DNA from 3 places in the Flavobacterium sp. B183 genome. Region 1 is predicted to be linked to each of the others. Evidence: riboswitches for the same ligand, from Rfam matches in the RefSeq annotation. Region 1 holds a riboswitch; each other region holds the start of a gene.
The links. A riboswitch is a leader RNA that binds a small molecule or an ion and turns the genes downstream of it on or off. The one in region 1 is predicted to bind cobalamin.
Positions count from the first base shown of each region.

Region 2: another riboswitch for cobalamin. It lies ahead of M4I44_RS00465 (TonB-dependent siderophore receptor); the one in region 1 lies ahead of M4I44_RS14995 (cell surface protein).
Region 3: another riboswitch for cobalamin. It lies ahead of M4I44_RS21215 (TonB-dependent receptor); the one in region 1 lies ahead of M4I44_RS14995 (cell surface protein).

Region 1 is NZ_CP097434.1:3,538,134-3,542,958, forward strand. It holds gene kdpA (potassium-transporting ATPase subunit KdpA) at 1-432, shown strand, start outside; gene M4I44_RS14985 (hypothetical protein) at 588-1,706, opposite strand; gene M4I44_RS14990 (hypothetical protein) at 1,711-2,055, opposite strand; cobalamin riboswitch at 2,337-2,539, shown strand; gene M4I44_RS14995 (cell surface protein) at 3,002-4,291, shown strand; gene M4I44_RS15000 (hypothetical protein) at 4,335-4,825, shown strand, end outside.
Region 2 is NZ_CP097434.1:87,132-91,956, forward strand. It holds gene cobT (nicotinate-nucleotide--dimethylbenzimidazole phosphoribosyltransferase) at 1-531, shown strand, start outside; gene M4I44_RS00455 (adenosylcobinamide-GDP ribazoletransferase) at 589-1,374, shown strand; gene cobC (alpha-ribazole phosphatase) at 1,359-1,892, shown strand; cobalamin riboswitch at 1,960-2,163, shown strand; gene M4I44_RS00465 (TonB-dependent siderophore receptor) at 2,190-4,043, shown strand; gene M4I44_RS00470 (YncE family protein) at 4,048-4,825, shown strand, end outside.
Region 3 is NZ_CP097434.1:5,186,296-5,191,120, reverse strand. It holds gene M4I44_RS21220 (beta-ketoacyl-ACP synthase III) at 157-1,140, opposite strand; cobalamin riboswitch at 1,583-1,784, shown strand; gene M4I44_RS21215 (TonB-dependent receptor) at 1,899-3,947, shown strand; gene M4I44_RS21210 (YncE family protein) at 3,944-4,825, shown strand, end outside.

The DNA.
Region 1 (4,825 bases):
AACCTTTGCGCTTTGGCGATTCCGTTACTTTTTTCCGCAATTGCAGTTCATGTTTATTTGTATGTTCCGGAAGCTGTTGAGTGGCTGAGTAACACAGGACCACACGGTTTTACCACCATAGTTTATGAGTATGTGTCTTCGATGGCGGGAAACGGAAGTGGGTTTGAAGGTCTGGCTGATAACACTCCTTTCTGGAATTTAACCACCTCAGTTACGATGCTGGCCGGTCGCTTTATTCCGATGATTGGAGCATTTTTAATCATTGGTTATTTAAGTGCTAAAAAAGCCGTAGTTCCTTCGCTGGGCACTTTGAGAGTTGATTCGGGTATTTTTGGAACCTTATTATTTATGGTCATTATGATTTTAACTGTGATGTCCATGTTTATTGTTTTTGCATTAGGACCTGTACAGGAACATTTGCTAATGATTTAGTAGTAGTGTAATTTTTGTATTAATATAAGACATAGAAGCATACTTGTTTCTAATCAGTTAATTGAAAGAAAAAACAAGTATGCTTTCTTTTTTATAGGATTTCAAATTTTATATTACATCCAATGTGTTTTGTAGGTTATTTCTTTATGGTTCAACTATTCGAGAGAAGGCGATGAATTGCCAAAATTTAATCCCCAATTTACTCCAAAAAGCGCCAGAAGGTTATCTTCTTTTTGAAAGTCCTTTCCAAATGCTCCTGTGATACTTATGTTTTTATCTATCCTAAAACTTATATTACCTACAGATCTTTCGCTTTTTACAGTTCCGTTTCGTTTGATGTATTCATATCCTAAGGTAAATTTTCCAAATTCAAAACTTAATTTACTCCCGAAATCTCTATAATAATTAGTGGTATAAACATTAGTAGAATCCATATTAAAACCATCTTCGATATATCGGCCAATAAACAGAAGATTTGCATAGTTATTGGTAGAACTTTCTTCATCATCCTCATTTAAAATCAGATTAAATTCCCCGGTTAGCCATGATCCGAAACGGTTAATTGTTCCGCCATTTATAGAATTGTCCTTGAAAAGTTCACTATAAGCTGCAGCTGCATCCAGTTTGAAAATTGGTTTGATTATCTTTTCAAAAGGTTTTAAGCGATCTCTTACTTTTTGTTCTTCTAAAAAGAATTTTTCTATAGCTTTTTGTTGTTCTTTTTCATCTACTATTTGAAGTATTTCCTCGGGAATCATTAATGCTTTATCTGTTAATACACGTTGAATATTTTGTTTCGTTTCATATATTTTTTCTTTATCAAAAAAGCGTAACAATGTTGTTCTTGCCCCTATAGAAAAGGTCTGGCGTTTGTTGTCTCCTGCAATAGTTTCAAAATCCTTTTTTAAATAGGCAAAAGAAAGAGTAGTTGTATTTAATCCGCTAAAAGGATTTTGTTTTAAGTTGCCTGTTGCCTTATCTTTCATAACACCTATGTATCTGTCGTAGGTCCTTTTTTTACTTTTGGTATTAATAAAAAAGTAGGGAGTTACTTCTATAGCCATACTTTCACCAAAATTGTTCTGTACATGTAATGCTAATGCTTTTACATTCTCAGGAGTGTATATATCTGTTACTGTCTCTTCTAGCAATTGAAATGCAGGGCTGGTCAAGTTAGACATAGGAAACTCACTTAATGGAACATTTTTTTCCTGTGCACTGCTGTTCCAAATGTTTCCTATTATTATAATTATTAGTAAGTAATAGTTTTTCATAACTTTATTGTTTTGTAAATTGAACGTATGCAAATGCTATAAAAAGCTGATTGTATATTTTCCTTTTTTTGACAGTTAGCTTCTGCGTTTGGTCACCATAAGAAACTTCAATATCTAATCGGGTAGTTGCCATTATTTGGTCAATATTTTGATCGACATGAAATAATGATTGCACGGTCATTTTTTCATTCTGCAGTGTTGAAAGATCTCCCAGAATTACTGAAAATTGATTGTCTGGGTAAGTGGTTACCTCACCTTTTAAACGAATAGCAGCACCAACAATTGCATCAGAACTTATCGCTACATTTAGTGTAACCTGAACCCCTTGAGGGATTTTTACTGTTTCCATAATATTTAAGTTTTAGTTATTTATAAAAGTAACTAGTCAGGATCTTCTGAAATCAAGTATATATACCTGATTTAGGGATCAAAAGGAACTTTTACGGGTATTGTTTTACTTATGAAAATTGAGATTAAAAATAAATAAAGAAGTTTAGTCAGTAAACATGTATCTGTAATTGGTACCATTGGATAGACCTTCGGAAAAAGTTTAAAATTTTGGTAACGCATTGATTATTATTAAAATTTCATTTTTTTATTCAGAATTACGCTATTGTAAAAGATAGTTATATATTTGCGCCAGATTTTGGTCTGTTTTTTCTTAAGAAAAAATGGTTAAAAGGGAATCAGGTGCAAATCCTGAACAGACCCGCTACTGTAAGTTCTATACAAGTCTTTAAACGTTACTAATGCCATTGTCCCGCGTGCGGGATGAGAAGGTTGTTTTAAAGATGGAACAAGTCAGGAGACCTGCCACAATCACATAGTTTAAGACTTTCGTGGAATAAAGTTGAAGAACAATAAACGAAACCTGTCATTTTTATGACGGGATTCTTCCTTATTGCGTTTTTAATTTATACATCCCGGAGTTTTCTTAATTCAATAAGTGATGTATAATACAAAAAGAGAATTCTTATTTATTGTTATCGTTTTTGCTTCTATTCTGCTTCAGTCGGGAGTGTTGTGTAGTTGCTTTTTCTCTCTGAGAGTATCACTTCTGAAAAGGAAATCACTGTTGAATCGGTATTTTCCGAATGCATTATCTGGCGGTGTCTTCCCTTATTTTAATTCTGTTCCAATAAAAAATCAGCACAATTCCAAGGGCTTTTGGCGATGCGGGATTGTGTTCGCTTACAAAGATAACATTGCGCTCTGTTGAAGACTTTAATTGAAACTTCTTTTGTTATTTCTTCAATTTCTCCTGCTTTTACCACTACCAACTAAAACAATACCACATGTACCATAATATTTTCAAAAACTTCCAATCCATATTGTTGCTTATTACAGTACTCTCATTAACCAATTGTTCTGATGATAATGCATCAAATGAAAATAGTAATCCGACACCTGTTAGTTCAGATTTAGCTTTTAGTATGCAGAGATTTACAATTATGACTTTAAATCCAACAATCAGCGCAACAACAGAAGCTACTTACAGTTGGACCATTACAAAAGCACCTTCAGAAAGTTATGCACTAAGTACTACTACAGCAAAGGAACTTTTATTTGTGGCAGCAGAAGCAGGAGTTTATGAATTGGCAGTTACTGTAAATGACAAAGGAAGTATACAAACTCAAAAAGTAGTCGTTACCGTTACAAAAGAAACGAAGGAGTATAAAAGCTACATCTCAAAAGTATTTGAATTTAAACCGGCACCCGGGCAGTTTGTTAACGATCTGCCTATTGCGAATGACGGCGATACTCCTGAAAGAATTTTATCAAGAGCCAATACTTATCTGGCCAAGAAAAATGGTGATCTGGTTTCATTGGGGGCTTTTGGTGGTTATGTTGTTTTTGGATTCGATCATACCATTGTTAATGTTAAGGGTAAACGTGATTTTAGAATTTTGGGCAATGCTTTCTGGGCAGAGGCTAATCCAAATCCAAACAGTACCATGCGTGGCGGAAGTAGTGAAGCAGGTGTAATCATGGTCGCTTACGATAAAAATAAAAACGGGCTTCCGGACGATCAGTGGTACGAGATAGAAGGCGGCGGGCATAAAATGCCTAAAACGATTCAGCATTATGAAATAACGTATTACCGACCTGATCCCAATAAAATTCCGGTGTCGGGCGGAACAACGGGTACAGTAGGTTTTGTCGATATGGAGTATATTTTATGGAAAGACAATCAGGGGAAAAGTGGCTATCTGGTTCAGAATAATGCCTACAATCATTCTTTAGATTACTGGCCAAAATGGCTTAAAGATCAATCTTCTATTACTTATAAAGGAACAAGATTGCCCGATAACGCAGTTGATGAAAGCGGAACGGGAAGTTACTTTGTGCAGTATGCTTTTTTATACGGATATGCAGATAATGCTCCGAACAATGATGATGATTCGGGCATAGATATTAACTGGGCTGTGGACGAAAAGGGAAACAAGGTAGTGCTTCCCGGGATCGATTTTGTGAAAGTGTACAATGGCCTTAATCAGCAGGCGGGATGGCTAGGAGAAACTTCGACAGAAATAATGGGGGCAACAGATTTGCATCTTTCAGGAGAAAGCATTCCCACGCGTTAACCCATTCAAAAATGTATTAAACTAAATTATTATATCAGGAATTATGAAAAAAAACTTTGCCCATTTATTATTATTGGCTTTTGCGGCGGCATTTACCGGATGCAGTGATGACGATAAAAATGATGTCAACACCGGAGAAGGACTCGTCGTACCAATAGCAGTAAAGCTTCAGGATAAATTTGAAGTAAACACCTTTAAAGTTTTGAATATTACAGCTTCAGCTGAAACAAGTAATCCAAATTATCAATGGGTACTTAAAAAAAATCCGGTGAATCAGACTAAAGATTCGATTATAGGAACTACAAAAGATTTACGATTTGTTGCTTTATATCCCGGTGCATATGAACTAACCTTAAATGTTACTGAAGGAGATAAAAAAGGCACAAGCGCCACCACAGTGAATGTGATAAATGAGACTCAAAATTACAATCCTTACATAACAAGTATTCAGGATTTTAATCCGGCACCCGGAATGTTTGCCAATGATTTGTACAAAGACGGATTTTCGAAAGCAGATGTTATGAGGGTAGCATT
Region 2 (4,825 bases), 2.0 Mb from region 1:
GGTGAAATGGGAATTGGAAACACCTCTACTGCCTCGGTATTGATGAGCCTTCTAACCGGATTCTCTATCGAAGAATGCGTCGGAAAAGGAACGGGTGTTGAAGATGAAAAATTACTTCAAAAACAAGACTTACTGCGAAAAGCTATTGAAAATTATACCGGTCCGGCCGAGTTAAAACAACAGCTGGCCTACTTTGGAGGTTTTGAAATTATACAAATTGCCAGCGGGATGTTAACTGCTTTTGAGAACAATATGCTCCTTCTGGTGGATGGATTTATTTGTAGTACAGCCTTTTTAATCGCTTCAAAAATAAATCCTGCTATTCATAAAAATGCGGTCTTCTGTCACTGTTCCGCCGAGAAAGCCCATCAGAAATTATTAGATTATTTAAATGCAAAACCTATTCTGAATCTGGATTTGCGCTTGGGAGAAGGTACAGGCTGCGCGATTGCCTTTCCAATTCTGAAATCAGCTGAAGTTTTTCTGAATGAAATGGCCAGTTTTGAAAGCGCGGGAGTGAGCCGGAAATAGTTTTCACTCTCAGTTTACAATTTTATCCTTTAATTTTGCCTTAATCAATTATCTTAAATGAAAAAAGAACTACATATTTTCTTTACCTGTTTAATGTTTTACACCAGAATCCCGTGCCCTAAAAACATCAATCATGATCCTGACTATTTAAATAAGGCAACACGTTATTTTCCTTTCATTGGTTGGATTGTTGGGAGCATTTCCTTTCTGGCTTTTTATCTTTTCTCGCTTTTTCTCTCTATTGAAACCGCAGTACTTTTGGCTATTATCGCCTCAATATTAACCACCGGAGCTTTTCATGAAGATGGTTTTGCTGATGTTTGTGATGGTTTTGGAGGCGGCTGGACCAAAGAAAAAATTCTGCTTATTATGAAAGACAGTGCGATTGGAGCTTACGGAGCGATTGGTTTAGTTTTACTATTTCTATTAAAATTCAAACTGCTTTCAGAATCCATTTCACTTTTTACTACTAACATTTTTCTAATTTTCCTCTTATTCATTTCGGCCCATTCCTTAAGTCGCCTTGCAGCAATATCAATTATTTTCACACATGAATACTCCCGCGATGATGCGACGAGTAAAAGCAAGCCTATAGCTAAGAAACACAGTTGGAAAGAAATTACAGGTTCGTTCTTCTTCGGACTAATTCCATTATTGGTACTTTCATTTTTTCAATCTGAATTTCTTTTGGCAATTATTCCGGTATTCATCATGCGTTATTTTTTAGCCCGCTACTTCCAAAAATGGATTGATGGTTACACGGGTGACTGCCTGGGAGCAACGCAACAGGTTTGTGAAGTTATTTACTATTTAAGCATTCTTCTGATATGGAAATTTATCTAGTTCGTCATACCGAAACAACCTGCGAAAAAGGGATCTGCTACGGTCAGACCGATGTAGATTTGGCTGTTCCATTCGAAGAAATCTTTAAGGATATTGTCTCGCAATTACCTCCTAAGGCCCTACTCTTTTCAAGTCCTTTGAAACGTTGTACTATGCTGGCAGAATACATTCAGAATACTATAAAACCAGCTTCCTTTATTATGGACGGTCGTTTAATGGAAATGAATTTTGGCGATTGGGAATTGAAAAACTGGGATGCAATTCCTGCGGAAGAACTTAATCCCTGGATGGAAGATTTTGTCACCACACAAGTCCCAAATGGGGAGTCTTTTACAATACTTCATGAAAGAGTGGGTACGTTTTTAGAAGATTATGTTTTCAACCAGACAGCTCCTGTAGTCATTGTCTCACATGCGGGTGTGATCAGAAGTATTTTATGTCATCAGTCCGGATTACCACTAAAAGACGCTTTTACCAATAAAGTAGCGTTCGGACAGGTTATTAAAATAGTGAATTAAATTATCATTTGTTCAGAATCCCTCTCCAAAACGAAAACAAATTTGAAAATTCAATAATTTTAACTTTATCTTTGCAGAAAATTAAGGTTGTGTTCATTCATACACATTAAAAGGGAATCAAGTCATAAATCTTGAGCTGTACCCGCAACTGTAAGCTTTGTTCTGAAAAGAATGCTTGTTGTTAACTACAAAACCACTGCTCGCGCTGACGAATGGGAAGGTAAACAACAAGACGCAAGCCAGGAGACCTGCCTTTATAATCAATATCGAGCTCTCGGGAAAAAGAGTGTAGAAATTATGACTTTGAAAAAACTTTTTGCTCTTTGTTTCTTATTGTTGTGCCAGATTACTGTGGCGCAGAACGATTCTATTACGAAACTTAAAACAGTTGTCGTTTCTGACGCTAATCTTAAAAAATACTCCAATTCACAATCGGTTTTAAAACTAAATGACTCTGTTATTGGCAAAAATGAAGCCTTATTAACGGATTTGTTAAACTTTAATTCGACCATTTATTTTAAAGAGTACGGCCGTGGAATGCTTTCTACAGTTGCTTTTAGAGGTACAACATCATCGCAAACGGCTGTAATCTGGAACGGAATCAACATTAATTCTCAAATGAACGGAAGTACTGATTTTAATACCATTTCCGGATCCGATTATAATTCTATAAGTGTAAAAGCAGGAGGAGGAAGTGTTATTTACGGTAGCGGAGCCGTTGGAGGAACCGTACACTTGAATACGGATCTCGCTTTTTACAATAAATTTGAAAACAGTTTAAGATTGGATTACGGAAGTTTCAACACGATCGGAATTAATTATAAAACAAGTATCTCCAATAAAAAATGGAGTACTCAGATTGGTTTTTCTAAAAATAGTTCTACAAACGATTATAAATACCTGAACCAATACAACTGGAAAGGCGAACAGCGCTGGAATCAAAACGGTCAGTATGATGTTATTACCCTAAGTGCCAATGCAGGATATAAAATCAACGACAAAAACAGTTTAAAGCTATATACCCAAACCTCAAACACAGACCGAAATACCTCATTAGTTTCGGAATCTGAAACTAAAAGTAAATATGTAAATGGTTTTAATCGGAACTTATTGGAATATGATGGTGATTTTGGCAGATTCAAAACCAATTTAAAAACAGCCTATATTTTCGAAAACTATAAATATTATGCCGACAATTCGAGCAATATTTACACTTATGGAAAGACCGAAAACTTCATCTCTAAGGCAGATTTAGGCTATCAATTACTGGAATCGATACAACTAAATGGTATCCTGGACTACAACCGAACTAAAGGATACGGAAGTGGTTTTGGTGATAATGTTAGAGAAATAAGTTCTGCTGCTTTACTTATAAAACAAGATATTTCTGCGGACTGGAAAAACGAATTTGGGGTTCGTAAAGAGTTTACAGACAATTACAAATCACCCGTTCTATTCTCCGCAGGTTCCTCCTATCAATTTGGGAAACTGTACAATTTAAAATTGAATGTATCCCGTAATTTCCGAATTCCAACTTTCAATGATTTGTACTGGGAACAAGGCGGAAATCCTAATTTAAAACCGGAGAGTTCTTATCAGGCCGAAATTGGAAACGTTTTCACCATTAAGAACTTCTCTTTGACTCAGACTTTTTATTATATCAAAATAAAAGATCTATTGCAATGGGTCCCGGGAGCTAATGGTATCTGGTCACCGCAAAACACAGACAAAGTAAACAGTTACGGAGCCGAAACACTATTGAGTTGGAAAAAGAGTTTTGGCAAAAACAACCTGACTGCAAATGCGACGTATGCCTATTCAATTTCAGAAAATGTAGAAACCAAAAAGCAATTGTTTTTTGTTCCTTTTCATAAAGTAACCGCTGCCATCGCTTACTCAAGAAATAACATTTCAGCCAATTATCAATTTCTGTATAATGGATTTGTGTACACACAAGCTGACAATGACCCCGAAAAAATCGTATCGGCTTACACTGTTTCGAACATTGGTGTAGACTACGATTTTAAACTTTTATCTTCTTTCAAAGTAGGCATTCAGGTTTTGAATGTTTGGAACACCTTCTATCAAAGTCTGGAATACCGACCTATGCCCGGAAGAAATTATAACCTGTACTTAAACTTTAAATTTTAAAATAATGAAACTAACTAGATTATTCCTATTAGCATTAAGCGCATCGCTTTTTGTTTCTTGCTCTAATGACGACTCTGACGGACCTAAGGGAGTTTATGATAATGGCGTTTTCATCTTAAATGAAGGAAACTTTACTGACGGTGGCTCCGTTTCTTTCATATCTGACGATTTAAATACTTTCACAAAAGATGTTTACAAGACAGTAAACAGCAGTGATTTCGTTGGAAAATATCTTCAAAACATCTTTTTTGACGGAGACAAGGCTTATATTATTGCCGGTGGATCAAATGTTATTAATGTAGTAGACCGTTATAGTTTTAAATTGATTGCAAAAATTGACACCGGACTTGCTAACCCTCGCTATGGTGTTGTAAAGGATGGTAAAGCTTATGTAACTAATGCTAATACCTATCCTAGCTACACTGACCCGGAAAAAAACCCTAACGCCAATATTGACGATTATGTTGCCGTAATTAATCTAAGCACAAATACTGTTGAATCTAAAATCGAATTGAAAGGTACAGGAAACAGAATTGTGTTAGATAATGGAAAACTATACATCACTGAGCCAAATAACAGCGACAAGTTGTTGGTGGTAAACATTACAACCAAAACAGTAGAAACTGTTACTATTGGTTCAGATGCAGATTCAATTGAAGAAGAAAACGGAGTTCTTTTTATCCTTAGAAAACCTTACGGTGCTGCCGGGGAAATTGTAAAAGTAAAAATTTCAGACAAATCTGTTTCCAAAATTGCTTTACCTGCTAATTTAGGAAATGCTG
Region 3 (4,825 bases), 1.6 Mb from region 1:
GAATAATGGTTTGGATTTTATGTTTAATCTGAATTACAAGCATAAAAAAACAATCAGAACCACTAGGTTCTGATTGTTTTTTTATTTGAAATCGATATTAAATTTATGATGAGTTACCTCAGCATAAGAATTTAGCGTAATTTTTTTATATACTATTTACCATTTGATGTACATACTGCCCCAGGAGAATCCTGCTCCAAAAGCCGTAATAACAAGATTATCTCCTTTTTTGAAATCGTTTTTGAAATCCCAAAGACATAACGGGATGGTTGCCGCTGTAGTGTTACCGTATCTTTGAATGTTTACTTTAAACTTCTCAATAGGAATACCAACTTCTTCACTTACTGCCTGAATAATTCTCAAGTTAGCCTGATGAGGAATTACCCAGTCTACCATATCCGGAGTCAATGAAGCTTTTTCCATTAGTTCTTTCGAAGTACCGCTCATGTTTCTCACAGCGTGTTTAAAAACGGTTCTTCCTTCCTGATGTACAAAGTGCTGTTTGTTTTGAATGGTTTCTTCTGTTGTTGCCAAAAGAGAACCTCCGGCACGTACAGAAAGAAATTCAGCTCCTGTTCCATCTGTTCTGAAAATGTTTTGATGAATACCACGACCGTCTGTAGTAGGTTGTAAAAGTACAGCACCAGCGCCGTCGCCAAATAAAATACAGCTGTTTCGGTCTTCATAATTAACGATCGAACTCATTTTATCGGCACCAACTACGATAACATTTTTGTATCTGCCGCTTTCAATAAAGCTTGCGCCTACCGAAAGTGCGTATAAAAAACCACTGCAGGCAGCGTTAAGGTCAAATCCCCAGGCGCTTTTCAATCCTGCTTTTTCGCATACCAAACTGGCAGCGGGAGTAAGAATATGATCGGGTGTTGATGTTGCGAGTATTAAACAATCAATATCCAGAGGATTTATATCATAATTTTTTATTAAATCTTTAATGGCGAAAGAAGCCATATCTGAGGTTGCCAGTGTAGGGTCATCCAATATTCTTCTTTCTTTTATGCCTGTTCGAGAGGTAATCCACTCATCTGTTGTATCTATTCTTTTTTCTAAATCAGTATTGCTTAAAACCGTTTCCGGTACATATCCTCCAATAGCAATAATGGAAGCCTTTGTTGTATTCATTGAATTTTTTGTTTCTCTTTTAGTGTTCTTTTAATTTTGACTTTCGGCCCAAAACCTTTCTCCAGTCCATTTTACAAGAGTTTTTCGAAGAATATGTAGTACGAGGGGCATCTTCATTTACAGGGGCGCAATTTAACAAATATAAAGACGCAAAAATCTCGGGATTTGTTAATTTACTTTTAATATTTCTATTTCACTTCATTATTAATAAAATCAATTCCTGTTTTGAATGATTTTGTTTCAGTTCTTCAATGTTTATAAAAAAGCAATCCAACTGAACCTATTATTGGTCGCAAAAATGCTTTTTTGTTACGGGTAGGTTTAAAAAAGTGAAGAATATTTAAAACAGCATTCTTTTAATGAATGAATGAAATTTGGTCTCATTCATTGTCAAAAGTGTAATATGAACTAATTAACTCTTGTTTTTATAAAGATAATTCTATCTTTACGGCCAGATTAAGGTCTGTTTTTTCTTTAGAGAAAACAGTTAAAAGGGAATCAGGTGTAAATCCTGAACAGACCCGCTACTGTAAGTTCTGTAAAAGTCTTTAACGTTACTCATGCCATTGCCCCGCTTTGCGGGATGAGAAGGCTGTTTAAAGATGGAACAAGTCAGGAGACCTGCCGGAATCACATAGTTTAAGACTTTCGTGGAATAAAGTTGAACAACAATAAACGGACCTGTTATTTTGTAACGGGATCCTGCCTTATTGCTTTTTTGACGATCATATCCCGAAGTTTATTTAATTAAATCAGTGATGTGTAAGACCAGAAAATTACTTTTATTTCTTTTCGTATTGTTAGCTCCCGTCGTACTTCACTCGCAGACTACTAAGGACAGTCTGAGGGTTTTGAAAGAAGTACTGTTAAAAGCAAAACCTTATCAGGAAGTGATTCCCGTACAAAGCCTCTCAGGAGTACTGCTTGAAAACTTAGCCAGCCACAATGTTGCCGATGCACTTCGTTATTTTGCCGGAGTACAAATCAAGGATTACGGTGGTTTGGGCGGACTTAAAACGGTGGATGTACGCAACATGGGAACGCATCACGTGGGTGTTTTTTACGACGGAATTCAGTTAGGAAATGCACAGAACGGAGTTACAGATTTAGGAAAATACTCTCTCGATGATATGGAATCTCTCACCATGTATAATGGTCAGAAGAGTGAAATATTTCAGTCGGCTAAAGATTTTGCGGCAGCTTCTACTATCTATTTGCGCACCAAACGGCCTGTTTTTGAGAATAACAAAAAGACCAATTTCTTACTGCGTTATAAAACCATGTCCATCAATTACAATGACCTTTCTTTTAGATTGGAGCATAAATTAAGTGATAAAGTAAGTTGGAGCGCCAGTTCTGAATACATAAAATCTAATGGCGAATACAAATTCAGATACAAAAGAAACAATCTCGACGGTACTGTGGCTTATGATACCTCAGCCACGAGACACAATAGTGATATAGAAGCATTCCGTTTCGAGTCTGGTCTGTATGGGAAAATGAAGAACGGCACTTGGGATGCCAAAGTGTATTATTACGGTTCCGAAAGAGGAGCACCGGGAGCTATTGTAGAAAATAAGTTTTCGGATGGTTTTAGACAGTACGACAAGAATTTTTTTGCACAGGGTACTTTTATAAAAGATCTTAGCGAAAGATATAAATTTCAGGCTAAGGCAAAATATGCTTATGATTATACTCATTATGTAGCCAGAGACACCACCAGTGTACTGGGTGAAGTAGTTACCGAAGGTGCCCAATCTGACGATAGTTATTACCAACAGGAATATTATTTTTCAGCAGTCAATCTGTACAAGATTCTACCCACTTGGGACGTTTCGTTGTCAACTGATTTTCAGTACAACCGCCTTAATGCAACCAGAAAAGGGATAAAGACCCTGTTCTCTTATCCGGAGCGCTACACCGCTTTGTTTGCGCTGGCAAGTTCCTATAGACTGGATGGCTTTAAAGTTTTGGGCAGCGTTGTGGGAATGCACGTGCAGGAAGAAGTACGTTACAATGCCAAAGCTCCCGATAAAACAGAATTTACTCCTGCTATATTTTTGGGTTACACTCCTTTTAAAGCTTATGATTTTAATGTAAGAGCTTTTGCGAAACGTATGTTCCGAATGCCCACTTTTAATGATTTGTATTATACGATGGTCGGTTCCAGTACCTTAAGGCCCGAATACATGAATCAATATGACATTGGATTTACCTACAACATACCAGTAGAGAAAGGTTTCCTGGATCAGTTTTCTCTTCAGGTCGATGGATATTATACCAATACTAAAGATAAAATAATTGCTGCTCCAACCGGAAATTTATTCCGTTGGATGATGACTAATATCGGGCAGGTGAAAGGAAAGGGAATAGAGTCGGCTGTGGATATGAAAATGCATTTCGGCAAAGTAAATCTGACTACTCATTTAACCTATACGTATTCGGAGAGTCGAGATTACACCAAGTTTGCCGGTTTGGAATTATCCTCTTACGGAGATCAGATTCCTTACACACCCCGGCACAGCGGATCCGGAATATTAAATGCAGATTATAAGTCATGGAATTTTAACTACAGTTTTATATATGTAGGAAAACGCTACAACGGAAATGTAAACAATATCAAAATTAATGAAGTGCAGCCTTGGTACACCCATGATTTGGCGGTTCAGAAAATGTTCTCCTTTCATCAGTATAAAATAAAAGGAACGATCGAATTGAACAATGCCCTGAATCAGCAGTACGAAGTGATTTATAACTATCCGATGCCGGGCCGTACTTTAAAATTTATAATCAGTATTGCACTATGAAAAAGAGAAGTACCCAATTCCTGCTTAGTTTATTTGTTGCTCTTCTTTTGGTTTCCTGTAGAGAAGAAGAAACTATTTTTCCCTCTTCGGATAAAAGTGTAGCCGCACCCAGAAGCGATGGCAAAATAGAAGGATTTTATCTTTTAAACGAAGGTAATATGGGAATGAACCGTGCCAGTATTGACGTGTTCAATTACAGAACCGGGAATTATACCACCGATATTTACTCCGAACGCAATCCAACAGTAGTAAAAGAACTGGGGGATGTGGGTAATGATATAAAAATTTACGGGAATAAAGTGTATGCGGTGATCAACTGCTCCAATAAGGTTGAGGTAATCGACAAATGGTCCGCAAAACGAATCAAAAAAATAGACATTCCGAATTGCCGATATGTCACTTTCTACAAAAATAAAGCCTACGTAAGTTCGTATTCAGGCCCTGTTGCCATTGACCCAAATGCCGAAATTGGATTTGTAGCCGAAATAGATACCACATCCTTAGAAATAAAACGCAAAGTGACCGTTGGTTATCAGCCGGAACAAATGGTGGTACATAACGGAAAATTGTATGTAGCCAATTCAGGAGGTTACAAAGTACCTAATTATGACCGTACCGTATCTGTTATCGATCTTGAAACTTTTACCGAAATAAAAAAAATCGATGTGGGGATTAATCTTCATAGCATGCAGGTAGACAGCAGGGGGGATATTTATGTGAGTTCCAGAGGTGATTATTACAACACACCGTCTAATCTTTTTGTGATTGATACGAAGACGGATGAAAAGAAAATGCAGCTTGATATTCCCGTTTCAGCAACCTGTCTGGTCGATGATTTGCTCTATTATTACAGCGTTTCATGGAGCTATCTGACCAAC